2 regions of the Piscinibacter sp. HJYY11 genome follow, and region 1 is predicted to be linked to the other one. Evidence: riboswitches for the same ligand, from Rfam matches in the RefSeq annotation. Region 1 holds a riboswitch; the other holds the start of a gene.

Evidence for each region. A riboswitch is a leader RNA that binds a small molecule or an ion and turns the genes downstream of it on or off. The one in region 1 is predicted to bind S-adenosylhomocysteine.
Region 2: another riboswitch for S-adenosylhomocysteine. It lies ahead of ahcY (adenosylhomocysteinase); the one in region 1 lies ahead of metH (methionine synthase).

What each region holds. Positions count from the first base shown of each region.
Region 1 covers NZ_JAERQZ010000001.1:3,691,726-3,705,973, reverse strand. Annotated here, with positions in the region: gene JI745_RS17215 (bifunctional diguanylate cyclase/phosphodiesterase) at 1-761, shown strand, start outside; gene JI745_RS17210 (homocysteine S-methyltransferase family protein) at 784-1,836, shown strand; gene JI745_RS17205 (HD-GYP domain-containing protein) at 1,837-3,042, opposite strand; gene JI745_RS17200 (OmpA family protein) at 3,131-3,781, opposite strand; S-adenosyl-L-homocysteine riboswitch at 3,933-4,019, shown strand; gene metH (methionine synthase) at 4,104-6,842, shown strand; gene JI745_RS17190 (DUF1800 domain-containing protein) at 7,043-8,797, shown strand; gene JI745_RS17185 (DUF1501 domain-containing protein) at 8,812-10,320, shown strand; gene JI745_RS17180 (ATP-binding protein) at 10,327-11,010, opposite strand; gene JI745_RS17175 (helix-turn-helix transcriptional regulator) at 11,122-11,403, opposite strand; gene JI745_RS17170 (AAA family ATPase) at 11,490-12,476, shown strand; gene JI745_RS17165 (S8 family peptidase) at 12,676-14,248, shown strand, end outside.
Region 2 covers NZ_JAERQZ010000001.1:4,097,027-4,111,274, reverse strand. Annotated here, with positions in the region: gene JI745_RS19280 (SDR family oxidoreductase) at 1-641, opposite strand, end outside; gene JI745_RS19275 (DNA glycosylase AlkZ-like family protein) at 751-1,848, shown strand; gene JI745_RS19270 (MBL fold metallo-hydrolase) at 1,852-2,796, opposite strand; gene JI745_RS19265 (YbfB/YjiJ family MFS transporter) at 2,793-3,977, opposite strand; gene JI745_RS19260 (HAD-IIB family hydrolase) at 3,982-4,782, opposite strand; gene JI745_RS19255 (TetR/AcrR family transcriptional regulator) at 4,779-5,372, opposite strand; gene JI745_RS19250 (MFS transporter) at 5,369-6,601, opposite strand; S-adenosyl-L-homocysteine riboswitch at 6,753-6,827, shown strand; gene ahcY (adenosylhomocysteinase) at 6,911-8,341, shown strand; gene JI745_RS19240 (TlyA family RNA methyltransferase) at 8,347-9,105, shown strand; gene metF (methylenetetrahydrofolate reductase [NAD(P)H]) at 9,119-9,955, shown strand; gene JI745_RS19230 (carboxymuconolactone decarboxylase family protein) at 9,967-10,446, opposite strand; gene JI745_RS19225 (RNA polymerase sigma-70 factor) at 10,508-11,410, opposite strand; gene JI745_RS19220 (pitrilysin family protein) at 11,520-12,785, shown strand; gene JI745_RS19215 (AraC family transcriptional regulator) at 12,787-13,743, opposite strand; gene JI745_RS19210 (MFS transporter) at 13,859-14,248, shown strand, end outside.

The DNA of each region.
Region 1 (14,248 bases):
CCGGCGCCGAGGCGCTGATGCGCTGGAAGCACCCGCAGCGCGGCATGGTCGGCCCACACATCTTCATCCCGCTGGCCGAGCGCTACGGCCTCATCAACGCACTGGGCAACTGGCTGATCGAAGAGGTGTGCCAGCAGATCCGCGCCTGGCGCGACAAGGGCCTGCGCATGCGGGTCGCGATCAACCTCTCGGTGCACCAGCTGCGCCAGGCCGACCTGGTGGAGCGCATCCTCAACGCGCTGGAGCGCCACCACATCGACCCCTCGCTGCTCACCTGCGAGATCACCGAATCGGCCGCGATGGACGACACGCGTGTGACGCTGCAGGTCATCGAGCGCCTGTCGGCGATCGGCGTGCATTTGTCGATCGACGACTTCGGCACCGGCTATTCCTCGCTGTCCTACCTGCGGCAGCTGGCCGCCGAAGAACTCAAGATCGACCGCAGCTTCGTGTTCGACCTGGAGACGAGCGCCGATGCGCGCGCCATCGTCGACGCCGTGGTCAAGCTCGCGCAGGCGCTCGGCCTCAAGGTCGTGGCCGAAGGCGTCGAGACCGAGCAGCAGCAGGAGATCCTGCGCCAGCTTGGCTGCAACGAGCTGCAGGGCTACCTCTTCGCCAAGCCCATGCCGCCCGAGGCGCTGGTGCTGTGGGCGATGAACGACGAAGGCCCGCGCGCGCTCGACTTCCGGCCGTCGCTCTTCGGCGACACGTTGCCGCAGTCCATCCAGCCAGCCGAAGCGGCGAACGAAACCGGGTCTTGACACGGTTTCTACAATTGGCGTCATGAACGCCGCTGCAACCTACACCCGCGCCCAGGCGCTGCCCGAGATCCTCAAGCACCGCATCGCCATCCTCGACGGCGCGATGGGCACGATGATCCAGCGCTACAAGCTCACCGAGGAGCAGGTGCGGGGCGAGCGCTTCAAGGACCACCACAAGGACCTGAAGAACAATTCCGACCTGCTGGTGATCACGCAGCCGGCGGTGATCCGCGAGATCCACGAGCAGTACCTCGCGGCGGGCGCCGACATCATCGAGACCAACACCTTCGGCGCCACCACCGTGGCACAAGACGACTTCGCGCTCGGCCACCTGGTGCGCGAGCTCAACCTCGCCGCCGCCAAGCTGGCCCGCGAGGCCTGCGACAAGTACAGCACCCCCGACAAGCCGCGCTTTGCGGCCGGCGCGCTGGGCCCGATGCCGCGCACCGCGAGCATCAGCCCCGACGTGAACGACCCGGGTGCCCGCAACATCACCTTCGACGAGCTGCGCGAGGCCTATCTCGAGCAGGCGCGTGCGCTGCTCGAGGGTGGGGTCGACCTGTTCCTCGTCGAGACCATCTTCGACACGCTCAATGCGAAGGCGGCCGTGTTTGCGCTGGACGAGCTGATGGAAGAAACCGGCGAGCGCCTGCCGGTGATCATCTCGGGCACGGTGACCGACGCCTCGGGCCGCATCCTGTCCGGCCAGACCGTCACCGCCTTCTGGCACAGCGTGCGCCACGCCAAGCCGATCGCGGTGGGCCTCAACTGCGCGCTCGGTGCGGCGCTGATGCGGCCGTACATCGAGGAACTCTCGAAGGTGGCTGGCGACACCTACATCAGCTGCTACCCGAACGCCGGCCTGCCCAACCCGATGAGCGACACCGGCTTCGACGAGACACCCGACATCACCGGCGGGCTGCTGGAAGAGTTCGCGAAGTCGGGCTTCCTCAACATCGCGGGCGGCTGCTGCGGCACGACGCCGGCGCACATTGCCGAGATCGCGAAGAAGGTGTCGGCCTACCGGCCGCGGGCCAAGCACGACCCGCTGTTCAGCGGGCTGGTCGCCGCCTGATCAAGCCAGGCTCAGCAGCTTTTCCATGTTGAGCCGCACCTTCACCTCCTGAGGCGCGACGCCGCCCGTCACGTCGTGCGGGCGCAGCCGCGTGTCGCGCACGGTCGGCTCCACGAGCGGCGTGCCGCTCTTGCTCACGATGCTGGCCACCTTCGGCGCCTTCGCATGCGCGCCGTGGCGCAACACCACCGCGAGCTCACCGCTCGACAAGCGCACGAAGCTGCCCGGCGGGTAGATGCCGGTCGCCTGGATGATGGCCTTGCCGGCCTCGTCGGCCTGCTGGTGTTCGTCGAGGTAGGCGGCCTTGATCGCCGCCGAGGCGGCCAGCGCCGGGCGCGCGCGGCGCATGCTCAGGCGGGCCGAGAAGATGTCGGCCCGCTGCAGCAGCCGGGCCAGTTGCAGGCCCGGGCGCTGGCCGGCCAAGGGGCCGGGAGTCGTGTCGTGATGGTGCTCCACCGCCTCCAGCCACAGCGCATCGCCGACGCCCGCCTGGCTCAGGCAGGCCACCGCACGCTCGGCGTGGTTGTCGATCAAGGCCCGCTGCTGCGGCGCCGGCGGCTCTTCCTGCAGGGCCAGCTGGTCCTGCAGCGCGGTCATCGCGATGTTCATCGTCAGCGCCGCACAGCGCAGCGAGTGGCGCATGTCGGGCGTGAACGAAGGGATCTGGCGTGCCGCCAGCTCGCACAGCACCGCCACCAGCAACCCGTGGGTCACGCTGTAGTGGTGGGCATCGCTGCAGGTGGCCTGCACCAGCAGCAGCAAGGCCAGGTCGGCATCGGCCTCGGTGAGCGCCAGCACTTCGGCCTGGTACTTGTCGAGCTTGGCGATGAAGTCGGCCGGCGCAGGGCTTTGCAGCAGCGCGCGGCCGCGCATCTGCAGGTTCGCCCAGGCGGTGACCGGGTCGACGGCCACGGCCGCGGTGCCGCTGCTGGCCATCACCACCTCGCCGACTTCGGCGCGGGCCATGTGGCCGAGCTTGGCGTTCTGCCGCAGCATGGAATCGAGCTTGCCGGCCAGCGCCCGCTTGAGCAGGTCGCCCTCGAGTTCGTCGACGTAGAGCGCGCGCGACACCAGGCGCTGGCGCTGCGCTTCGGTCGCCACCATCACGCCCTTGGCCAGCAGCAGGTGGCCGGTGGCGTCGCGCACCGACACCGGCGCCGGGTGGCCGGTGCGCAGGATCTCGGGGGGCAGTTGGATGACGGGCATGGCGGTCGTGGAAAACCGGATGCCCGAACCGGGCACCCTGTTTGGGTTTTCGACCCGCCCGCGCCCAACTTGAGGCGTGAGAGCCGGCTTACTTCGCAGTGGCCGTGTTGTTGCGCGGCTTTTCGCCGACCAGGATCTCCACGCGCCGGTTGGTCGCACGCCCGGCCTCGTCGTCGTTGCTGGCCAGCGGGTCGCGCGAGCCGCGCCCGGCGACCGCGATGCGCACCGGCGACATGCCGCGCGCCACCAGCCAGTCGCGGGTGCTGGCCGCACGGTCGAGCGACAGGGCATCGTTGGCGGCGGCGGCGCCCTTGGCGTCGGTGTGGCCGACGATGCGCAGATCGGCGGTGGGCAGGCCCCGCAGCGACAGCACGATCTTGTCGAGCACCGCCGTGGCGCCCGGCTTCAGCGCCGAGCGGTTGGGCTGGAAGGTGAGGTCGCCGGGCAGCGTGATCCAGATGCGCTCGTCGGTCGTCCGCGCAACCGAGGCGCCGGTGCCGCTCAAGGCGCTGCTCAGCTGGCGCTCGGCCGCTTCCATTTGCGGCGAGAAGCCCTTGCCCTCGGTCGTGCCCTTGCCGTAGACCGGGCCGGCAGCCGAGCCCGGCGCCGAGGTGGCCACCGCGGGCACGGGCTTGGGTGGCGGCGAGCCGCAGCCGCTGAGCAGCCCCGCGAGGGAGCCGGTGGCAAGCGCTGCAAGCAGCAGCTGGAGCAGGCGAGGAGGCGAGCAGGAAGGCGTCATGGTGGAATCGATTTTGGTGACGAGCGACGATTGGAGCGCCTGTAACCCCATGCGTTGCAGGGAAGCTGCGCGGGGTTGTAACGAGATCCGGGTGCCCAGAAAGTCTCGCCGTGCGGCTATCGCACAAGGTGGCTGGCGTCTAAAATCCGCGGCTTCCAAGGAGCGTTGCGACGGCGCCCGGCTTCCCCCAGAAGCCAGCGCCGCCAGGCTTGGAAGCTCGCAACGACGCTCACCCCCTGCATGCCCCCGGATCCACCGATCGAGCGCATGCGCCGCGGGTGAGCACCCTGGCGCATGCGCAGTTCCCGTTTCGAACCACGCCATGACCGCCGCCGCCAAACCCACCCACGTCCCGCCCATGAAGTTGTCCGGCCTGGAACCGGTGACCATCGGCGAGGGCACGCTCTTCGTCAACATCGGCGAGCGCACCAACGTCACCGGGTCCAAGGCCTTCGCACGGATGATCCTCAACGGGCAGTTCGAGGAAGCCCTGGCCGTCGCGCGCCAACAGGTGGAAAACGGCGCCCAGGTGATCGACGTCAACATGGACGAGGCGATGCTCGATGCCAAGGCATCGATGGTGCGCTTCCTCAACCTCATCGCCTCCGAGCCCGAGATCGCACGCGTGCCGATCATGGTCGACAGCTCGAAGTGGGAGGTGATCGAGGCCGGCCTCAAGTGCATCCAGGGCAAGGGCATCGTCAACTCGATCTCGATGAAGGAAGGGGTCGACGAGTTCAAACGCCAGGCCAAGCTCGTACGGCGCTACGGCGCCGCGGCGGTCGTGATGGCCTTCGACGAGAAGGGGCAGGCCGACACCTTCGAGCGCAAGATCGAGATCTGCGAGCGGGCCTACCGCATCCTCGTCGACGAGGTCGGCTTCCCGCCGGAAGACATCATCTTCGACCCCAACATCTTCGCGATCGCCACCGGCATCGAGGAGCACAACAACTACGCGGTCGACTTCATCGAGGCCACGCGCTGGATCAAGCAGAACCTGCCGGGCGCGAAGGTGAGCGGCGGGGTGTCGAACGTGAGCTTCAGCTTCCGCGGCAACGACCCGATGCGCGAAGCGATCCACACCGTGTTCCTGTACCACGCGATCCAGGCGGGCATGGACATGGGCATCGTCAACGCCGGCATGGTGGGCGTGTACGACGACCTCGAGCCCACGCTGCGCGAGCGGGTGGAAGACGTGGTGCTGAACCGCCGGCCGGATGCCGGCGAGCGCCTGGTCGAAATCGCCGAGACCGCCAAGGGCGCGGCCAAGGACGACAGCGCGAAATTCGCCTGGCGTGCCAAGCCCGTGCGCGAGCGCCTCTCGCATGCGCTGGTGCACGGCATCAACGACTTCATCACCGAAGACACCGAAGAGGTGTACCAGCTGATCAAGGCCGAGGGCGGCCGCCCGCTGCATGTGATCGAAGGCCCGCTGATGGACGGCATGAACGTCGTCGGCGACCTCTTCGGCCAAGGCAAGATGTTCCTGCCGCAGGTGGTGAAGAGCGCGCGTGTGATGAAGCAGGCGGTGGCGCACCTGCTGCCCTACATCGAGGCCGAGAAACAGGCGCTGATCGACGCCGGCGGCGAGGCCAAGGCCAAGGGCAAGATCGTCATCGCCACCGTCAAAGGCGACGTGCACGACATCGGCAAGAACATCGTCACCGTCGTGCTCCAGTGCAACAACTTCGAGGTGGTCAACATGGGCGTGATGGTCCCGTGCCAGGACATCCTCGCCCGCGCCAAGGTGGAAGGCGCCGACATCATCGGCCTCTCGGGCCTCATCACGCCGAGTCTGGAAGAGATGCAGCACGTGGCAGGCGAGATGCAGCGCGACGACTACTTCCGCGTGAAGAAGATCCCGCTGCTCATCGGCGGCGCCACCACCAGCCGCGTGCACACCGCGGTGAAGATCTCGCCGCACTACGAAGGCCCGGTCGTCTACGTGCCCGATGCGAGCCGCAGCGTGAGCGTGTGCAGCGACCTGTTGTCGGATGAGAAGGCCAGCGCCTACATCGCCGAGCTCAACGCCGACTACGAGCGGGTGCGCCACCAGCATGCCAACAAGAAGGCCACGCCGCTGGTCACGCTTGCGAAGGCACGCGCCAACAAGACGCCGATCGACTGGGCGGCCTACACCCCACCGGCGCCCAGGTTCACCGGCCGGCGCCTCTTCAAGAACTACGACCTGGCCGAGCTCGCCAAGTGCATCGACTGGGCGCCCTTCTTCCAGACCTGGGACCTGGCAGGCCCCTACCCGGCCATCCTCACGGACGAGATCGTCGGCGAATCGGCGCGCCGTGTGTTCAGCGACGGCCAGAGCATGCTCAACCGGCTGATCAAGGGCCGCTGGCTCACCGCCAACGGCGTGATCGGCCTGTATCCGGCCAACACCGTCAACGACGACGACATCGAGATCTACACCGACGAGTCGCGCCGCGAAGTGCTGATGACCTGGCACGGCCTGCGCATGCAGAGCGAGCGCCCGGTGATCGACGGCGTCGCAAGGCCGAACCGCTGCCTCGCCGACTTCATCGCCCCCAAGGGCTCGGGCAAGGCCGACCACATCGGCCTCTTCGCCGTCACCGCCGGCATCGGCTGCGAGAAGAAGGAGAAGCAGTTCCTCGACGACCACGACGACTACAGCTCGATCATGCTCAAGGCCCTGGCCGACCGCCTGGCCGAAGCCTTCGCCGAGCGCATGCACCAGCGGGTGCGCCAGGAGCTGTGGGGCTACGCGGCCGACGAGTCGCTCAGCAACGACGAGTTGATCGCCGAGAAGTACCGCGGCATCCGCCCAGCCCCCGGCTACCCCGCCTGCCCGGACCACACCGTCAAGCGCGAGATGTTCCGCGTGCTCCAGTGCGAGGACATCGGCATGGGCCTGACCGAGAGCCTCGCGATGACACCCGCCGCGAGCGTGAGCGGCTTCTACATGGCGCACCCCGAGGCGACCTACTTCAACGTCGGCAAGATCGGCGACGACCAGTTGAAGGACTGGGCCCAGCGCAACCAGGTCGACGAGAAGCAGGCCGAGCGCGCGCTGTCGCCCTTGCTCTAGCCGCTGTTGTCGCCAGACGACCGGGCTTGCATCCGCTTACAAACGATGCAAGCCCACGCACGGGGTGCATGAATCGACACCATTTGCCCTGTTGCGAGAGGTAAGTGGCACATCGATTGCCAACAATTCACGCTTTTCGAGAGTGATCGCCCCAAACAATCCGCGGCAAGCGTCAGACATGACGACACGCGGAGGGGATCGTGGACAGCACTCATCTTGAGAAGAAGCGCCCGAGCGCAGGCGACTGGCTGAAACGGGGCACGCGCACCGGCCTGGCGCTGGTGATGGCGGCACTCGTCGTCGCCTGCGGCGCCGGCAAGGAGAACGACGACGCAGGCGGGCAGCAACTGCCCGCGAACACCGGCCCGGCGCCCACGCGCAACGAGGCAGCGCGTTTCCTGACGCAAGCCACCTACGGCCCCACCGAGGCCTCGATCAGCGCGTTGACACGCTCGAACTTCGCCGCCTGGATCGAAGCGCAGTTCAACATGCCGCGCCTGCCGCACCGCGCTCACTACGACCGGCGCAACGCCGAGCTCGTCGCCGCGATGCAGGACCCGAGCGCAGCGCAGTTCCGCGAGAGCTACTGGGCCCAGGCGCTGTCGCGCGACGACCAGCTGCGCCAGCGCGCCGCGTTTGCGCTCTCGCAGATCTTCGTGATCTCGTTCGCCGACAGCACGCTGGCCAACAACCCGCGCGGCGTGACCTCGTACTACGACATGCTGGCCGAACACGCCTTCGGCAACTACCGCGACCTGCTGGAGCGCGTGAGCCTGCACCCGATGATGGGCATCTACCTGACCCACATGCGCAACCAGAAGGAGAACCTCGCCACCGGCCGGGTGCCCGACGAGAACTTTGCGCGCGAGATCATGCAGCTGTTCTCGATCGGCCTGTACGAGCTGAACAACGACGGCACGCTGCGCGGCGGCACCGAGACCGAGACCTACACCCACGCCGACATCCAAGGCCTGGCCAAGGTCTTCACCGGCTTCAGCTGGTACGCCGGCCCCAACCTTGCCGATCGCACCAACCGGCGCTTCGGCGGCGCCGATGCACACCCCGACCGCGACTGGCAGCCGATGCAGGCGTACAACGCCTTCCACTCGACCAGCGAGAAACGCTTCCTCGGCCGCACGATCCCGGCCAGCACCACGGCCGATGCCGACGCCGACCTGCGCTTCGCGCTCGACACCATCTTCAACCACCCCAACGTCGGCCCCTTCGTCGGCAAGCTCCTGATCCAGCGCATCGTCACCAGCAACCCGAGCCCGGCCTACGTCGGCCGCGTGGCCTCGGCCTTCAACAACAACGGCCGCGGCGTGCGCGGCGACATGAAGGCGGTGTGGCGCGCCATCCTGCTCGACCCCGAGGCGCGCAACCCCGACCTGTCGAGCCCGAGCTACGGCAAGGTGCGCGAGCCGCTGCTGCGCCTGTCGCATTTCCTGCGCGCGTTCAAGGCCCGCTCGACCACCGGCAACTGGACCGGCATCGACAACACCGATGACCCGGCCAGCCGCCTCAGCCAGACGGCCATGCGCTCGCCCTCGGTCTTCAACTTCTACCGCCCCGGCTTCACGCCACCCAACAGCGCCGCCGCCGCGGCGGGGCTGGTCTCGCCCGAGCTGCAGCTGGCCAATGAAGTGTCGGTGGCCGGCTACCTCAACTACCTGCGCGGAACCTGGCTCACGGTGAACGCCGGCCGCGACATCCAGCTCGACTTCAGCGCCGAGACCGCCATCGCCGACAACGCCACCGCACTCGTCGACCGGCTGAACTGGCTCCTGATGTCGGGCCAGATGACCACGGCCCACCGCGACCAGGTGATCGCCGCCGTCACCAGCCGCAGCATCCCGGCCACCAACCAGACCAACATCGACACCGCACGCCGCGAGCGGGTCTTCATCGCCATCTTGCTGACGATGGCGTCGCCGGACTACCTGGTCCAGAAATAAGAGGGAGCCGATTCATGCGACACGACCACGCCTCCCGCCGCGAATTCCTGCGCCGCGCCGCCATCCTCTCGGGCACGGTGGGCCCAGCCGGGCTGCCCTTCGCGCTCAACCTCGCGACGATGAACGCCGCAGTGGCGCAGACGGCGCCCGGCTACAAGGCCATCGTCTGCCTCTTCCTCTATGGCGGCAACGACTCGGCCAACATGGTGCTGCCCACCGACGCCGCGTCGTGGAATGCCTACCAGACCGTGCGCGCGACGGGCACCGACCCGATCGCCCTGCGCCCGGTGGGCACCGCCCCCGACCCCACGGCCGCACGCGCCTCGCCGGCGGCGCTCGGTGGCGTGCTGCCGCTCAGCCCGAACTTCACCGCCTCGCCGGTCAACAACACCCGCAGCTTCGCACTGCACCCGGCGATGACGGAGATGCAGGCGCTGTTCAACGCCCCGACCGGCAGCCGCCTGGCCGTCATCGCCAACGCCGGGCCGCTGATCTTCCCGATGACCAAGGCCGAGTACCAGGCCAATTCGGCCTCGCGGCCGCGACCCGCCAAGCTCTTCTCGCACAACGACCAGCAGTCGACCTGGCAGGCCCTCGGGCCCGAAGGTGCGCGTGTGGGCTGGGGCGGCCGCTTCGGCGACCTCCTGGCCAGCAGCAACAGCAACACCGTGTTCACGAGCATCTCGGTCAACAGCAACGCGGTGTTCATGGCCGGGCAGAACATCTTCCAGTACCAGATCGGCACCGGCGGCGCCACGGCGGTGGGCGGCATCACCGGCAACCTCTTCGGCTCGGCGGCCGCTGCCACCGCCTACCGCAACCTCATCACGGCCAACGGCGACCCCAACTCCGTGTCGCACCTGCTCGGCCGCGAGCAGACCCAGATCACCAAGCGCTCGATCGACGCCCAGGCGCAGTTCCAGCAGGAGTTCACCAACGCCAACGCCCAGGTGGCACCGCCGTCGCAGTACGTGCCGCCGTCCACCGGCGTTGCCGCCAACAACAACCTCGCGCAGCAGCTGCAGGCCGTCGCCCGCATCATCGCGTCGCGCGGCAACCTCGGCGTGCAGCGGCAGGTGTTCTTCGTCAGCATGGGCGGCTTCGACACCCACGACAACCAGAACCGCGGCCAGGCCGACCTGATGGCGCGGCTGTCGCACGCCATCGGCTACTTCGACACCGTGCTCGGCACGCTGGGCCTGCGCGAGAGCGTGACGCTCTTCACCGGCTCAGACTTCGGCCGCACCTTCACCACCAACGGCGACGGCACCGACCACGGCTGGGGCGCGCACCACTTCGTCTACGGCGGTGCGGTCAACGGCAAGGAGATCTATGGCCGCTTCCCGCAGGTGGGCTTGAACCACAACGACGAAGTGGGCTCCGGCAGCTTCCTGCCCGGGGTGTCGGTCGACCAGATCGGCGCCACGATCGGCCGGTGGTTCGGCGTGTCCGAGAGCAACCTCGACTCGGTGTTCCCCAACCTGCGCAACTTCCAGCGCGACCTGGGGTTCATGCGGGCCTGACGAGCCTCAGGCCGGCGCGGCGAAGAGCCGCCGGTACTGGATCGCTTCGGCCAGGTGCGCCACCTCGATCGACCGGCTGGCCGCGAGGTCGGCCACGGTGCGTGCCACCCGCAGCACCCGGTGGTAGCTGCGCGCCGACCAGCCCAGCCGCGCCGAGGCGCCTTGCAGGAAACGCGTCTCCGCGGCGCCCAGCGCGCAATGCTCGTCGATGGCCGAGCCGGCCAGGCGCGCGTTGGCGCAGCCCTGGCGCGACAGCGCCACGCCGCGGGCCGACTGCACACGCTCGGCCACCTGCGCGCTCGCTTCACCATCGGGAGCCGATGAGAGAGTGTCGGGTGCGACGGCGGGCACTTCGATCTGCAGGTCGATGCGGTCGAGCAAGGGGCCGCTGAGCCGGCCCTGGTAGCGCAACACCACGTCGGGCGAGCAGCGGCAAGCCCTCAGCGGGCTGCCGAGGTGGCCACAGGGGCACGGATTCATCGCGGCCAGGAGCTGAAACGCCGCCGGGTACTCGGCCTGCCGCGCGGCGCGCGAGATGGTGACGCGGCCGGTCTCCATCGGTTCGCGCAAAGCCTCGAGCGCGGCCCTCGGGAACTCGGGCAACTCGTCGAGAAACAGAACGCCGTGGTGCGCCAGCGAGATCTCTGAAGGACCTCGCTGTATTCCGGAAGATCGCCTTAAACCCGGAATATCAGCCTTAAAAGTGCCTGATTGGCACTCTCATATGCCGCTCAAAGCAATTCGACAAGACTGTTGCCTGACGCAGTTTCTGATGGAAATCTGCTCGTTCAGTGCTCCGGGCTAGTTCTTTGCTGCCGCTTGCTCAAGAAGGCCGACAGCTCTTTTTGTCAGGCTCAGCGCTTGAGCGACGGTGCCCAGAGACTCACCCTCGCCAGTCTGCCCGCTGCGTGCTGCTATCGCACGCAAGCAGTAGTTCAGGACCTTGGTCGAAGCGCCCAGTTCCTCGCTTTCATACCTGCTCAGAGTACTTCGATCAATGCCCAGCTCCTCGGCGAAGTCAGTCTTGGTGCGGTCTCCCCGCACCTCGCTCAGCAACTCTTTTTGGGACGTCGGGTATCTCATCTGCCGTGCTACTGTAGCACGGTTGTGATACAGTAGCACGACCCTTCAACGGCCCAGTTGCGGCCTACCATCCGCGAGAGGCATTCATGGCAAGCGCAACCCAAGTCACCGAACTGCTGCGCGCATTCGTCACCAACCAAGACGAGCATTTCCTTGCAGTCGCACTGCAAGTAGCGGCTCACGAGGCAAATCGCGGACACGTAAAGGTGGCCGCTGAGATGCGGGACCTCATTGAAAAGGCCCGGACGCCGTCGTCTCCCCGTGCGAAGTCTCGCGCCGTTCCACTGGCTCAGCCTAGAGGCGAATTGGCCGAGTTGCTGACTGTCCAGTACCCGCAGCAGCATCTATCCGCCATGGTGGTCGGCGAATCGGTCACGACCCGTCTGGAGCGGGTCCTGAAAGAACAGCGCCATCACGAAACGCTGCTCGGCCACGGGTTGAGCGCACGTCGCAAGCTGCTTCTTGTCGGGCCGCCTGGTACCGGTAAGACGCTCACCGCAAGCGTCATGGCCACCGAGTTGCGGCTGCCTCTTTTCGTCGCTCGCTTTGATTCGTTGATCACGAAGTTCATGGGTGAAAGCGCTTCAAAGTTGCGGCTCGTTTTCGACGCGCTTAAGTCGACGCGCGGTGTGTACCTCTTCGACGAGTTCGACTCGCTTGGCCTGCAACGGGGCAGCCAACACGACGTGGCAGAGATGCGTCGGACGCTCAACATGTTCCTGCAGCTGATCGAGCAGGATTCGTCGGACAGCCTTATCGTCGCGGCGACCAACCACGGCGCCGCGCTGGATAGCGCCCTGTTTCGGCGATTCGATGACGTGATCCGCTACGACTTGCCAGACGAGGTTCAGGTGAGCCTTCTGTTGAGGAACAGCTTGTCCCTGTTGGCGCCCGCCAGTTTTGACTACGGCGGCCTCGTGCGCGAGGGCCTCGGCTTGTCGCACTCGGACATCGTCAAGGCTTGCGCTGACGCAATGAAGGATGCGGTGCTGGATGGTCGTGATTTTGTGGATGCGGAGCGAGTGCGCATTCATCTCCACGAGCGGGCTGCTGGTCAAAAGCAGCTCCTCTAATCCCTGTCACTGATGACGAAGCGCCACATTTGAGATAGTTTGCGCGGGTCCTAACAAAATACCCGTGCGTATGCCGCTTGAGCTGGACCACCTATTCGTTCGCGGTTACACCGACCCACAAGACTTCGAATCACCGCGCTCGGGCGCTAGGCCAACCCTCCCCCCAGATCGAAACCGGCATCAGCACGGGAAGCGCCTCATGGCCCAGCTTCAGAAGCTTGGCGTTGAGGTTCAGAACTTGCACGCCCTCAGGGCCAAGGCTGGTTTGCTGGATCCGGGCGGAGTCGCGATCACGCTTGAGGTTTCGCCACCCGGCTGCTTGAACTTCGCTGCGCTCGAGTGGAAACGTGATGACATCGAGGTACTGAGTGTCCGACCGTCCACCAGCAACACAGAGCTGGTCAGCGTATATGTGCCGCAGGGAAAGCTAACGGCTTTCCAGCGAAGGGTTCAGGCGTACATCGCAGAAGACAGTATCCCGAAGCCGGGCAAAGCGCCTCGCCCGAAGCACGCCAACCTAATCAACGCGATCATCTCCTTCCAGCGTGCCGTGTTCGATGAACTCTGGACAGATGAAGCGCCAGCGTCAGAAAACCAGCAAGCGTTTCAAGTCTGGCTTCGTCAAGGAGCGAGGACGGCGAAGGAAACATTCGCTGCCTTCGCAAAACAGGCAGCCCGCTTGGAAATTCCTCTTGATGAGGGATACGTGTGCTTCCCTGGCCGCGTCGTCGTACTCGTCCACTCAACAAGGTCGCAGCTCCAGCAATCCCTTGACTTGCTCGAAGACGTTGCAGAGATCCGCGGCACCTCGCCATCGGCTGAATACTTCCTCAGCGAACTAAAGCCCTATGAATTGGCGGATTGGGTCAAAGATCTAGCGGCGCGCGTTGAGGCAGATGAACTCAGCGAAAGCACGCCCTTTGTCACCTTGCTCGACACAGGCGTAAACCGCCACCACCCCCTACTCGACGCCGCAATAGCAAGCAGCGACCTTCATTCTGTGATGGACGAGTGGGAGAGCCATGACCACGACGGTCACGGCACCGAAATGGCCGGGCTCGCAATACATGGAGATCTTCGCGGGCCCCTCTCTTCCAAAGAGGTAGTCCGAATCGGCCATCGACTGGAGTCGATCAAGATTTGGCCGCCGCAAGGTACAAATCCCGCCCGGCTATACGGCTGGGTAATGAACTCAGCTGCGCAGAAAGTCGAAGAATCAAATGCTGAGCGCCGCCGCACCTTCGCGATGATGACAACAGCGTACGGAGCCACGGCCGGTATGCCCAGCGAATGGTCGGCAACAGTGGACAGGCTGGCATTCGGTTTGACGGGCGACAGCATCAATCAATTCGATCTGCCTCCGGTATCGGCCAGCGGCTTCCCGCAACTCAGGCCGCGCCTCTTCGTACTTTCCGCCGGCAACATCCACTGGGATCAGTGGCACAAGTACCCTGAGAACAACGACCTGCAGACGATCGAAGATCCCGCGCAAGCCTGGAATGCCATTTCGGTGGGTGCATGCACGCAGCAAGTTGATTTCAACAAGGGAAAGTGGCCAGGCCTAACAGCGATAGCCCCTCAAGGAGGGCTAGCACCTTCGTCTCGGACGTCGGTCAGCTGGTCGAGGTCATGGCCTAACAAACCCGACGTGGTTGCTGAGGGTGGCAATGGGTGCAGGGACGCGCGATCGACCGACTCAGTCGTTCGTGGACCCGAGGACCTTCGACTGCTCACGACCTCGCACAATCCAGCTGTGGGACTGCTAACCGAGT
Region 2 (14,248 bases), 410 kb from region 1:
AGCGCGAAGAGGCTCGACAGTGCCGCGCGCGCCTCAGGCGTGCCGACGAGCGGTGCGGCCATGGGCGTGTCGGTGCCGCCGGGCAGCAACGCGTTGGCACGGATGCGCTGCGCGCCGAACTCGGCTGCCGTCACCTGCGCGAGCGCGATCAAGCCCGCCTTGGCCGCCGCATACGCCGCCAGGCCCGGGAAGCCGACGGTGTGGCCGACAAAGCTCGAGGTGAAGATCAGCGAGCCGCCGCCCCGCTTCACCATCGCCGGGACCTGGTGCCGCGCGCCGAGGAAGGCGCTCGTGAGGTTCGCTTCGAGCGTGTGCTGCCAGGCCTCGCGTGTGAGCTGCGGCATCGGCGCCACTTCACCCAAGGTGCCGGCATTGTTGAACGCGATGTCGAGGCCGCCGTAGCGCTGGGTCGCGAGCTCGACGAGCGCCTGCGCGTACGCCTCGTCTCGCACATCCCCCGCCAGTGCGACGGCGTCGCCACCCTCGGTGACGATGCGGTCGACCAGCGCGTTCAACTGCGCCTGCCGCCGCGCCGCCACCACCAGCTTCGCGCCTTCGCGTGCGAAGAGCCGCGCCGTCGCGAGCCCGATGCCCGAGCTCGCGCCGGTCACCAATGCCACCTTGTCTTGCAATGCCTTCATGTGTGCTCCCACGTGTGTTGAGGAGTCCGCAGTGTCGAAAGCTGCAAGCCTGCTGACATGCCATTTCCGGACCTGTACATCCGCACCCCGCCCACCACAGAATCGACGCATGCCCGCCACCCTCACCGTCGACGACCTTCGCCGCTACGCCGTCGCACGCACGCTCTTCACACCCACCACGCTCGCGCGTGCGATCCAGAAGCTGGGCTTCGTGCAGGCCGACCCGATCCGTGCGCCAGCACGCGCACAAGACCTCACCCTGCGCCACCGCGTGAAGGGCTACCTTGCCGGCGACCTCGAGCGCCGCTACGCACGCCTGCCGGTCGAGGAAGACTGCTTCGTCAACTACGGCTTCCTGCCGCGCGAGCACCTCGCCCTGATGCACCCCCGCGTGGCGGCGCACCCCTGGAAGCCCACCACCAAACGCCAGGCCAACGAGGTGCTCGCCTTCGTGCGCGAGCGCGGCCAGGTGCACCCGCGCGAGGTCGACGAACACTTCGCGCACGGGCGCGTCACCAACTACTGGGGCGGCTCGTCCAGCGCGAGCACCAAGCTGCTCGACGGCATGCACTACCGCGGCCTGCTGCGCGTGGCGCGGCGCGAGAACGGTACGCGCATCTACGAAGTGGCCGCGCATCCGCAAGGCGACGACAGCCCGGCCGGCCGCACGCTGCGTGCCGCCGCGCTGATCGAACTCATCGTCCGCAAATACGCGCCCTTGCCTGCATCGAGCCTCGTGTACCTCACGCGGTTGCTCGGCTACGGCGCACCGCACCTGAAGACGCAGACCCAGGCGGCGATGCGTCTCGCGCGCGAGCACCTCGCGAGCCTGCAGCTCGACGGCACCACCTGGTACTGGCCGGCCGACGAGAACCCGCGCGCCGCACGACACGCACCCGCCGAAGAAGTGCGCCTGCTCGCCCCCTTCGACCCCATCGTCTGGGACCGCCGCCGCTTCGAGCTGCTGTGGGGCTGGACGTACAAGTTCGAGGCCTACACACCCGCCGCGCAGCGCAAGCTCGGCTACTACGCGCTGCCGCTGCTGTGGCGCGACCAGGTGATCGGCTGGGCCAATCTCTCGACGGGCACCGGCACCCTCACGCGCGAGCTCGGCTTCGCCAGCGGCCGCGCGCCGCGAGACACGCTCTTTCGCCGCGAGCTCGACGCGGACCTCGCACGCCTGGCGACGTTTCTGGCGCTCGATTGAGGCTCAACCGGCCAGCAGCCGCTCGCCGTCCCAGCGCGCCGCACCACTGGCGACCAGCTCGCGCGCCAGCGCTTCGCCCCAGTCGGCCGGTGACGGGGCTTCGCCCTGCCCGGCACGCGTCCAGACGCTCGCAAAGTAGCGCGTGCGGGCCACCCACTCGCGCAGCTGCGCCAGCGTCTCGCCCTGCACTTCCATCAGGTGGTAGCTCACCAGCACCTTGGCCGCATAGCGCGAGTGGCGCTGCGGATCGTTGACGAACGCCGCCAGCCGCGCACGCGCGCGGGCGAGTGCCGCGGTGACGTCGGTGAACGGCCCGCCGTGGCCCGGCACGACCAGGCGCACGGGCAGGCGCTCGATCACGTCGAGCACACGGCCCACGTCGGCGAACGCGGCCTCGCCTTCGAGCTCGGGGAAGACGACACCGAAGCCGTTCTCCCACAGCGCATCGGCCGAGATCAAGAGGCCATTCGCCGCGTCGAAGAGGATGACCGATTCGGGGTCGTGCCCCGGCGCGGCCATCACCTCGAAGCGCCGCCCACCGGCCTGCAGCACCTCGCCGGGCGACAGCGTGCCGTGCAATGTGAAGCGTTCGCAGCGCTGGCCGGTCGGCGCATAGCTCAGCGCCTCTTCGTCCCAGCGCCGCACCGCCTCGGCCTGGCCGGGGGGCGTGATCACCCGCGCACCGAAGGCCCGCTGCAGCGTGGCATTGCCGCCGCAGTGGTCGGAGTGCAGGTGCGTGTTGACGATGCGCGCAAGCGGCCGGCCCTGCAGCGCGTGGCGCAGCAGCGCTTCGGTCTGCGCCGCGTGTGAGACGTGGCCGCTGTCGACGAGCACGGCGCCGGGCTCGTCGCCCTGCGCGTGGATCAGCACGTTGTTCGACGACAGCCAGCCGCGCTCGAAGACGGTGAGGCCGGACAAGGCGGGATCGTCACGCAGGTTGATGCTCATGGAGTCTGCTCCGTCATCGGCAAGGCACGCTGGCAGGAGGCCAGAAGTGCACCCAGGGCCAGCACCCCGGCCGACACGGCGAGGCCTGCGCGCAGGCCGCCCGCCCCGTCGGCCAGCCAGCCGACGAGGCTCGGGCCCACGATCTGCCCCGCCGCAAACACGATGGTGAACGCGGCGATGCCGGCCGGCCAGGCCGCCGCCGCGAGGTTGTGCCGCACCAGGGCCGTGGTCGACGCCACGACCGACAGGAACACGCCGCCGAAGAGCACGCCCGAGGCCAGCACGGCCAGCGGGTGCGTGCTCAGCACCGGCAGCACGGTCGCGACGGTGAGCACGCCGTTGAGCACCGCCATCGGCCGACCGCTGCGGTGCCGTTGCAGGAGCCCGGCCCAGACGAACGACGACGCGATCACGCCCGCCCCCAGCGCGCCGTAGAAGACGGTGATGAAGCCATGGCTCATCTGCTGCTCGCGCAGCAGCGTCACCACGAAGGTCATGTAGCCGATGTAGCCCAGGCCGAAGAGGAAGTACGACGCCAGGCCGAAGCCGAGGCGCGTCCACCCCGAGGGGCCGTGCGCCGCCGAAGCCGCCGCCGCAGCGCTGCCCACCCCGCGGGTCGCACGCGCCGCGACCAGCGTGGCCAGCAGCGCGACGGCACCGAGCGCGGCCCACGCCCAGCGCCAGCCGTGCCCATCGGGCAAGGCCACCAGCGGCGGCACGAGCAGAGCCGAGGCGATGATGCCGGCGCCCGTGCCGCCGTAGTAGATGCCGAGCACGAGGCCCGAGGGTGCGCCGGTGAGGCGCGCTGCAAGCAGGCCACCTGACACGAAGGTCGCGGCACTCGCCACGCCGGTGAGCAGTCGCAGCGCATAGAGCGTGTTGTCGGCGCGCGCCAGGCCGTGCGCCGCGAGCAGGCCCGCCGCCGAGACGCTGCCGGCGATCAGCAGGGGCCGCGCTCCCCAGTGCGCGAGCGCACGCGGCATCAGCAGCGCACCCAGCAGGTAGCCGGCGGCATTGGCGGTGTTCATCGCCCCGGCGGTGAGGTAGCTCCAGGCGAGGTCGGCCCGCATCGGCGGCAGCAGCAGCGCATACGAGAAACGTGCGAGCCCGAGCGACACCGCGGCGCCGAGCGCCAGCGCGGTGGCGATGGCAAGTGGTGGCAAGGGTCGTGTGCTGCCCATGCCTTCAGCGCGCGGCCAGCAGCGCCTGCGCCACCTGCGCGAAGCCCTGCCCGCGTTCGCCCACCGTGAGGTAGGTCGGCCAGGTGTGCAACTGCTCGCGGAAGTGCACGAGGTTGGCCACGCCCACGCTCAGGGGGAAGTGCCCGAACATCAGCTGGTCGTTGGTGGAGTCGCCCACGTAGACCCAGCGCTCGTGTTCGGCATCGAGCTCGCGCTTGAGGAGCCGCTGCACGATCCAGCGTGCGCCCGAGAGCTTGGTGTGGTCGCCGAACCAGCCGTTGATGTGGATCGAGCTGACGGTGGCCGTCATGCCCTCTTCACGCATCACCGCCACCACCTGGTCGATGCGGGCCTGGTCGAGCTGCACGAATTCGCTGTGGTCGACGGCGATGTCGGTGGCGCGGCCGGCGCTGTCTTGCGCGAGCGTCGCACCGGGCACTTCGCGCACCACCCGTGCCGCCACCTCGCGCAGGCGGCGCGCGTTGTGCTCGCGGGTGTGTGCGTCCTGCGCGTATTCGATGCGCAGCTCGCCACCTTCGCGAAAGAGTGCCACCGAGCCGTTCTCGGCCACGATGGCGGCGATCGGCCACTGGCGCGCGAAGGGCTCGCTCCAGCCCATCGGCCGGCCGGTGATCGCGATGACGGGGATGCCAGCCGCCTGCAGGTCGTGCAGGGCTTTCAGTGCGTCACCGGTGATCGCGCCGGTGGTGGTGAGCGTGTCGTCGATGTCGGTCAAGACGCCCAGCACCGAGCGCGCGTGTTCGATGGGCAGCTCGGGCCAGGGGCGGGAGGGAATGGGATTCATCGGGCCGAGTCTCGCGCATCGCGGCCGAGGGCAACGCCGGCATGGCGCAACAGCACGCAGGCCGCCTCGCGTGCCGACGCGGCCACCTGCGGGTCGCCGCCGCGCACCATCGACACCGCCACCGCCCCTTCGAACAGCACCATCAGCTGTTCGGCCAGCAGCGCCGGCTCCTCGACCTTCAGCTGCTGCAGCAAGGCCTGCACGTGCGCCAGCCGCCGCGCCTTGTGCTCCGACGCCACGCCCACCGCCGGGTGCTGCCGCTCGCCGCTCAGCTCGGCCACCGCGTTGACGAAGGCGCAGCCGCGAAAGCGCTTGCTGCCGAACCACTTCGCCAGGCCGTCGAAGAGCCCGAGGATCTGCTCGACCGGCGGGCCCTCGAAGGGAATCGCCTGGCCGGTGCGGCGCGCGAGGTAGGCCGCCACCAGCTCGTCCTTGCTCGGGTAGTGCTTGTAGAGCGTGCGTTTGCTGATGCCGGCCTGGGCCGCCACTGCATCCACCCCCACGGCCTGGATGCCCTGGCCATAGAAGAGCGCGTCGGCAGCTTCGAGGATGCGGTCCTTCATCGGCACCGCGGAGACGGCGCTCTTCATGCAGGCACCGGCACCGGCGTGCGGGGACCGGGCGGCTTCGCGACCGCCGCGGCGCACTGCACGAGGCCCGCGACCAGGCCCACGCCCACGCCGATCTGCCACGCGAGCGTGTACGAGCCGAGTGCGTCGTAGATGAGCCCGCCGCCATACGCGCCGACGAAGCTGCCGACCTGGTGGCTCATGAAGGCCACGCCGCCAAGCATGGCCTGCCAGCGCACGCCGAAGGTCTCGCTGATTGAGCCGGCCACGAGCGGCCCGACGCCCAGCCACAGGAATCCCATGATGGCGGCGAAGAGCAGCGTGCTGCCCGGCGTGGGGGCGGTGACGAAGTACCAGGCGATGCCGATCGAGCGCAGCACGTAGATGCCACCGAGCAGCAGGAGCTTGTTCCAGCGCCCGCCGGCCCAGCCGAAGAAGAGGCTGCCCAGCACGTTGAACCCTCCGATCACGCCGAGCGCCTGGGCCGAGAGCATGGGGTCCATGCCACACAGCGCCAGGTACGAGGGCAGGTGCGTGGTGAGGAAGATGAGCTGCATGCCGCAGACGAAATACGCCGCGGTCATCACGACGAAGGGCGCATGGCGCAGCGCCCCTTTCACCACGTCGCCGGCGCTCTTGTCATCGCCGCCCGGCGAGGGCGGCACGGGCATCGCGTCGGCCTTGCCCGCGTACCAGGCGGCCGGCAGGATGACGAGCGACAGCACGATGAAGCCATAGAGCCCGACACGCCAGCCCGAGGTCTGCGCGAGCGCCTGCCCGAGCGGCGCGGCCATCAGCGCGCCCAGCGAGCCGGCGGCCGACACGATGCCCAGCACCGAGCTGCGCACCGCCGCCGACACCGCCCGCGAGGCCACCGCCATCGCGAACGCCGGCCCGGTCAACGCCATCGAGGCACCGATCGCCACGCCCGCGCCGAGCAGCACGCTGATGAAACCCTGAGCCGTGGCCAGCAGCACCAGGCCCACGATGTAGAGCAGCGAGCCGGCGAGCATCAGCCGCTTGTAGCCCAGCCGCACCGCCACCGCGCCGGCCCACGGCTGCAGGAAGCCCCAGGCGAGGTTCTGCACCGCCACCGCGAGGGTGAAGTCGGAGACCGAGATGCCCACGTCCTTGGTGAGCGGCGGCATGAAGATGCCCAGGCTCTGCCGCAGGCCCATGCTGAGGCTGAGCATCAGCGAAGCGCCGATGAGGATGGGCAGGGCGGGCCCCAGGCCGCGCAGTTTCGACATCGGCGTCTCCTCGTGATGCGACCGGAAGGTACACCGATCGGTTTACCTCATCGTGCGCCCGCCGGAAAATCCCGTCAGTCTCTGGGGTGACAGTCGCGACTGCCAAAAACGACATGGCGCCGCGAAAAGCGCTGCACTACAATCCGCCCCACTTTCCGAGGAGCGTTGCAAGGCACCACCTCGTGCCCCAGGCTCGGAAATCGAATTGCAACCGCGCTCACCCGCACGATGGTTCCTCGTGGGTGAGTGGACAGATCCCTCTCTCATCGTCAGCCGTCTGCGGGTTCCTTGATCGACATGGAGCCCCACATGAACGCAGCCGTCCTCAAACCCACCACCGACCACGCCATCCGCGACCTCTCGCTTGCCGACTGGGGCCGCAAGGAAATCAAGATCGCCGAAGGCGAGATGCCGGCCCTGATGGCCATCCGCGCCGAGTACGCCAAGACCCAGCCGCTCAAGGGCGCGCGCGTCACCGGCTCGCTGCACATGACCATTCAGACCGCCGTGCTGGTCGAGACGCTGCAGGCGCTGGGTGCCGAAGTGCGCTGGGCCTCGTGCAACATCTTCTCGACGCAAGACCACGCCGCCGCCGCGCTGGTGGCCGCCGGCACCCCGGTGTTCGCGCACAAGGGCGAGACGCTCGCCGAGTACTGGGACTTCACCCACCGCATCTTCGAGTTCGGCCCCAAGGGCTCGGCCACCGAAGGCCCGAACATGATCCTCGACGACGGCGGTGACGCCACCTTGCTGATGATCCTCGGCAAGAAGGCCGAGAAGGACCCGTCGGTCATCGCCAACCCGACGAGCGAAGAAGAGACCTGCCTCTTCGCCTCGATCAAGGCCAAGCTGAAGGAAGACCCGAGCTGGTACACCCGCAAGTCGGCCCAGATCATCGGCGTGACCGAAGAGACCACCACCGGCGTGCACCGCCTGAAGGAAATGAGTGCCAAGGGCACGCTGCCCTTCCGCGCCATCAACGTCAACGACAGCGTCACCAAGAGCAAGTTCGACAACCTCTACGGCTGCCGCGAGTCGCTGGTCGACGGCATCAAGCGCGCGACCGACGTGATGATCGCCGGCAAGATCGCCGTGGTCGCCGGCTACGGCGACGTGGGCAAGGGCTCGGCGCAGGCGCTGCGCTCGCTGTCGGCGCAGGTGTGGGTGACCGAGATCGACCCGATCAACGCCCTGCAGGCCGCGATGGAAGGCTACCGCGTGGTCACGATGGACTGGGCTGCCGACAAGGCCGACATCTTCGTCACCACCACCGGCAACAAGGACGTCATCACGCACGACCACATGAAGGCGATGAAGAACAACGCCATCGTGTGCAACATCGGCCACTTCGACAACGAGATCCAGGTCGCGTCGCTCGAGAAGTACGAGTGGGAAGAGATCAAGCCGCAGGTGGACCATGTGATCTTCCCTGACGGCAAGCGCATCATCCTGCTCGCCAAGGGCCGCCTGGTGAACCTCGGCTGCGGCACGGGCCACCCCAGCTACGTGATGTCGTCGAGCTTCGCCAACCAGACCATCGCGCAGATCGAGCTCTTCACGCACCCCGACTCGTACGACATCGGCAAGGTCTACGTGCTGCCGAAGCACCTCGACGAGAAGGTCGCCCGCCTGCAGCTCACCACGCTGAACGCGCAGCTCACCGAGCTGACCGACGAGCAGGCCGCCTACATCGGCGTGCCGAAGCAGGGCCCGTACAAGCCCGACACGTACCGCTACTGATCCCGATGCGCGCCGACCAGTTGATCCTTCAACGGGGCCTCGTGCCCACCCGGTCGGCCGCGCAACGGTTGATCGAGCGCAACGCCGTGCGCTGGCTCGGCCCCAAGGGCTGGGCCGTGGTGAACAAGGCGGGCCTCGACGTGCCCGAAGACTGCGAGATGGAGATCACCGACGACGCGGAGCTGCGCTTCGTGTCGCGCGGCGGGCTCAAGCTCGAAGGGGCCTTGAAACACTGCAGCATCGATGTGACCGGCATGAGCTGCCTCGACCTCGGCCAGAGCACCGGTGGCTTCACCGATGCGCTGCTGCAGAGCGGTGCAGCGAAGGTAGTCGGCCTCGACGTGGGCCACGGGCAACTGCACCCGAAGCTCGCGGGCGATGCCCGCGTGACGAGCTACGAAGGCATCAATGCACGCGATGTCGCGGGCAGTGCCTTTGCAGCAGCGCATGCCGAGCACAGCTTCGACTTCGTGACCGCCGACCTGTCGTTCATCACCTCCACGCACGTGCTGCCGACGATGGTGACCTACCTGAAGCCGGGCGGCCACCTGCTGCTGCTGGTCAAGCCGCAGTTCGAGCTGCAGCCGGCGCAGATCGGCAAGGGCGGCATTGTGAAGGACCCGGCGCACTTCGTCGAAGTCGAGAACCGCCTGTGGCAGGCCTGCAAGGCGCAGGGCCTGAAGGTGCAGCAGTATTTCCAGAGCCCCATCCAGGGCGGCAACGGCAACACCGAATTCTTCGTGTGGGCGAAGCAGCCCGCCTGAGCAAGGACAGACGATGAAGAGACTTCCGATCAGCCTGGAATTCTTCCCTCCCAAGACACCCGAGGGCGTCGAGAAGCTGGCCGTCGTGCGCCAGAAGCTCTACGCGCTCAAGCCGGAGTTCTGCTCGGTGACCTACGGCGCCGGCGGCTCCACGCAAGACGGCACGCTGGCGGCCGTGCAGGCCATCCTCGCCGAGGGCGTGGACGCGGCCTCGCACTTCACCTGCATCGGTGCCAACCGCGAGTCGGTGCTGGCCAAGATCGAGCAGTTCAAGGCCGCCGGCATCAAGCGCATCGTCGCGCTGCGCGGCGACCTGCCGAGCGGCTACGGCGGCTTCGGTGAGTTCCGTTATGCCAGCGACCTGATCGCGTTCATCCGCGAAGCGACCGGCCACCACTTCCACATCGAAGTGGCCTCGTACCCCGAGATGCACCCGCAGGCACGTTCGCCGCAGGACGACCTCAACGCCTACCTCGCCAAGGTGCGCGCGGGCGCCAACTCGTCGATCACGCAGTTCTTCTTCAACGCCGACGCCTACTTCCGCTTCGTCGACGAGGCCCGCAAGGTTGGCGCCGACATCCCGGTCGTGCCCGGCATCATGCCGATCACCAACTCCGCCGGCATCATCCGCTTCGCCGACAACTCCGGCGCCGAGATCCCGCGCTGGATCCGGCTGCGCCTGCAGTCGTATGGCGACGACGTCGATTCCATCAAGGCCTTTGGCCTCGACGTGGTCACCGCGCTGTGCGAGAAGCTGATCGCCGGCGGTGTGCCGGCGCTGCACCTGTACACGATGAACCAGTCGGTGGCGCCGCTCGAGATCTGCCGCCGGCTCGGCCTGCACGCCTGAAGTCGAACGCCTCAGGACAGCCCGGCCTTGTCGAGCCCGAACGCCTTGTCGTGCGAGCCCGGCACGCCGCGGAAGCCAACGTTGAGCCGGTTCCAGCCGTTGATCGCCATCACGAGGAAGCTCAGGTCCGACAGCTCCTTCTCCGACAGCTGCGTGCGCACCTTGTCGTAGACGTCATCGCCGACACCGTGCGCACCCAGCGTGGTGAGTGCTTCGGTCCAGGCCAGCGCCGTCCGCTCGCGCGGCGAGAAGAGCGTCGACTCGCGCCAGATCGCGAGGTGGTGCAGGCGTAGCGGGCGCTCGCCGTGGATCGTGGCCTGCTTGACGTGCATGTCGACGCAGAAGCCGCAGCCGTTGATCTGCGAGGCGCGGATCTCGATCAGGTGCTGGATCGTCGCGTCGATCGCGCCGCCCTTGGCCGCGGTGCTGAACTCGAGGTACTTCTTGAAGAGCTCGGGCGATTGCTGCATGTAGTTGATGCGCTGGGTCATGTCGTTCACTCCTGTGGGTTGATGGAAACGGCTTCCATGCCCAACAAGACGTGCGAGCCCTTCAACCTGTGACAGCAGCGGCGATGCGGGCCAATTTGTCGGGATTGCGCTGCACGCGGATGCGCAGGATGCGCTCGCCATCGGTCTCGAAGGTCTGCGCCGATTCGAGTGCGCCATCGATGAAGCGCAGCAGGCCCCACTCGCCGTTGAGCCGCACAAGCTGCACGCGCTGGCGCTCGTGCAGCTTGCGGTGTGCCGCGTAGAAGAGCTGGGCGATGCGCTGCCCGCCCTGCAGGGGCTTCGGGAAGGCGAGCACCTTGCCGCCGCCATCGCCGATCAGCTCGGCCTCCTCGCTCAGCATGGCGCGCAGGGCGCCGAAGTCGCCTTGCGTCATCGCCTGTGCGAACTGGCTGAGCAGCCGATGGTGCGTGTCGGGCGTCACGCGGTAGCGCGGCCGCTCGTCGGCGAGCTGCTTCTTCGCGCGGCTGACGAGTTGCCGGCACGCCGGCTCGGCCTTGCCGACCATGCGGGCGACCTCGGGGTAGTCGACGTCGAACACCTCGCGCAGCAGGAAGGCCGCACGCGCCTCTGGCGAGAGCCGCTCCAAGAGCATCAGGAACGCGACCGAGAGGTCGTCGGCACGCTCCAGCAGGTCCTGCGGGCTGTCGGCCGACTCGGTCAGCACCGGTTCCGGCAACCACATGCCGGTGTAGTGCTCGCGCGCCACCCTGGTCGCCCGCAGCCGGTCGATCGCAAGCCGCGTGGTCACGGTGACGAGCCAGGCCTCGCCGTTGTCGGGCGGGTCGGCCTGCGCGTCGTGCCAGCGCAGCCACGCGTCCTGCACCACCTCTTCAGCCTCGGCCACGCTGCCGAGCATGCGGTAGGCGATGCCCTGCAGGCGCGGTCTCAGGCGGGCAAAGGCCTGGGTCGGGTCTTCGAGGCGGGTGGGTTCAGGGGCGTCCATGGGCAGGGCATTCGAGCAGTTTTCCAATAGACGTTCGAGCGGGCGGGTTTGTGACAGCCGCGGTCGCGTGGCGGACACTACGCCTTTCGATGTCGTTCTGCACCGTACCTTGAGCACCCCCCGCCTGCACACCCTTCCCAACGGCCTGCGCATCGTCGCCCTCCCCATGCCCTGGCGCCAGACGGCGAGCCTGAGCGTCTTCGTGCGCACCGGCAGCCTGCACGAGACCCGCGCGCAGAACGGCATCAGTCACGTGGTCGAGCACATGGCCTTCAAGGGCACGGCCACGCGCGACTGCCAGCGCATCAACCTCGATGCCGAGCGCCTGGGCGCAGAGGTCAACGCCCACACCGACAAGGACCACACCGCCTTCCACATCGAAGGCCTGCCGCACGACCTGCCGACCTTCGTGGCGCAGATCGCCGACATCGTGCGCCACAGCACCTTCCCCGCCGACGAACTGGAGCGTGAGCGCCAGGTGATCCAGCATGAGTTCACCGAGTTCGACGAAGACCCGGTGACCATCGCCTTCGACCTCTTCGACAAGGCGAGCTACGGCGACCAGCACCCCGCCGGCCGCCCGGTGATCGGCAACCGCGCCAACATCAAGCGCTTCACGCGCGACGACCTGCTGGCCTACGTGCAGCAGCAGTACACCGCCTGCAACGTGGTCGTGGCCGCCGCTGGGCCGGTGGACGAGGCCGCGCTCATCGCGGCCACCGAGCGCGCCTTCGGCGACATGCCGCGCGGCGAGCCCAACACCGTGCCGCCGCCCGAGTGGCACGGCGGCGTGAAGCTACGGCGCCTGTCGGGCAGCGCGCAGTGCCAGATCGTGCTCGGCTTCGCTGCGCCGCCGCTCGCCGATGACGCGCACCTGGCCGACGTGCTCGCCGCCGCGCTGCTGGGCGAAGGCATGAGCTCGCCGCTGCTCGATGAGATCCGCGAGCGGCGCGGCCTGGCCTACCAGGTGGGCTGCTCGGCCGACGTGTACCCGCTCGCCAGCCAGTTCGTGATCGACGGCGCGACCGAGCCGGCGCAGGCCGAAGCCTTCATCACCGAGGTGGCGCGCCTGCTGCGGCAACACGCCGAGCACATCGATGAGGAGGGCCTCACGCGCGCGCGCAACCAGATCAGCGTGCGGGCCCTGCGCGCGCTGGAGCAGCCGGCCAAGCGCATGGAAGTGGCGGCGCAGGAGCTCTTCACCTTCGGCCGCCTGCGCGAGCCGGGCGAGTGGCTCGCGCGGCTGAAGGCGGTGGATGCTGCCCAGGTGCAGCGGGTGTTCCAGCGCATGCTGGCCAGCCGCGCCGCGGTGGGCCTCGCGGGCAGCGTGCCGGCGAAGCTGAAGGACCGCGCCGCCGAGCTGTACGCGGTCTGAATCAGCCCGGCGTGAGCAGCGCCGTGCGCGCCGCGCGGTGCTCGGCCCGCGCCGTGCTCGGCGGGTGGCCGATGATGCGCTTGAAGGCGCGACTGAACGAGGCCTCGGAGTCGTAGCCCAGCCGCTCGGCCGCGGTCGCCACGCGCATGCCTTCCTGCGCGATCCAGCGCCGCGCCTGGAACATCTTCAGCTTCGCCACATAACGCGCCGGCGTTTCGCCGACCGTGGTGGTGAAGGCTTCGGCGAATCGTGAGCGGGACGCGCCCATCAGCGCCGCCAGTTCATGCACCGGCCAGTCGCGCTCGGGCTGCGCATGCACGGCGGCGAGCACCTTGCCGATCGACGGGCAGCGCACCGCGGCGATCCAGCCGGTGGCGTCGCTGCAGGCGCACTCGACCCACGCGCGGATGATGCTGGCGGCCAGCACGTCGGCCAGGCGCGCGAGGATGCCGCAGGCGCCGATGCGGTCCATCGCCACTTCGCGCTCCATCGCATCGAGAAGCGCGGGCACAGCCGGGTCACGCTGGGCCAATTCACCGGCGCGCATCACGGGCGGCATCATCGCCACGAGCGGGTGCAGCGGGTCGAGATTGAAGCGCAGCGCGCCGCAGAACATCACGTCGGGCTCGGCTGTCTCTTCACGCTCGTCGCGCACGAGGTAGAGGTTGTCGGCGACCTTGCGCCGGTTCATCGTGTCGATGTCGACCGGCGGCACCTCGGGCGAACTGGCGAGCACATGGGCACTGCCTCGCGGCAGCAGCACCGCGTCGCCCGGGTTCAGTTGCAGCCAGTCGGTGGTCGGCGTGCGCAGCCAGCAGCCGCCCCCGGCGACGAAATGGAAGCGCGCCGAGCCTTGCGGCGGGAAGCTGATGGCCCACGGACCGTGCAGCACGCAGCGCCCGTACTCCACGCCTTCGAGGCGCAGGTTCAAGAGGATCTCGGTCAGTGCGTCGGGCACACCTTGTGGCTCGGGAAGCCTGGACGAATGAGCAAGCATTTCGGCATTTCTGGCATGGAAACGCCGAAATGCTACGCCTAAGCTGGCCGCTCGTCTTCCCAACTGTCGTTTGCCAATGTCCGCCACCTGCCCCGATTGCGTCGCCATTGCCGGCGATTCCCCTGCTTCCGCCACGCCTTCCGACACCCACTGGCCCGCCATCGGCGCCTTGGGCCTGGGCGTCTTCGGCCTCGTCACCGCCGAGTTCCTGCCGGCCAGCCTGCTCACCGCGATGGCCGCCGACCTGCAGGTGAGCGACGGCGCCGCCGGCCAGGCGGTCACCGCCACCGCACTGGTAGGTGCGGTCGCTGCTCCGTCGATCCCGCTGCTCACGCGCCGCTTCGACCGCAAGCACGTGATGCTCGCGCTGACCGTGCTGCTGGTGCTGTCGAACCTGATCGCGGCCACCGCGAGCAGCCTCGCCACCTTACTCGTCGCCCGCGTGATGCTGGGCGTGGCGCTCGGC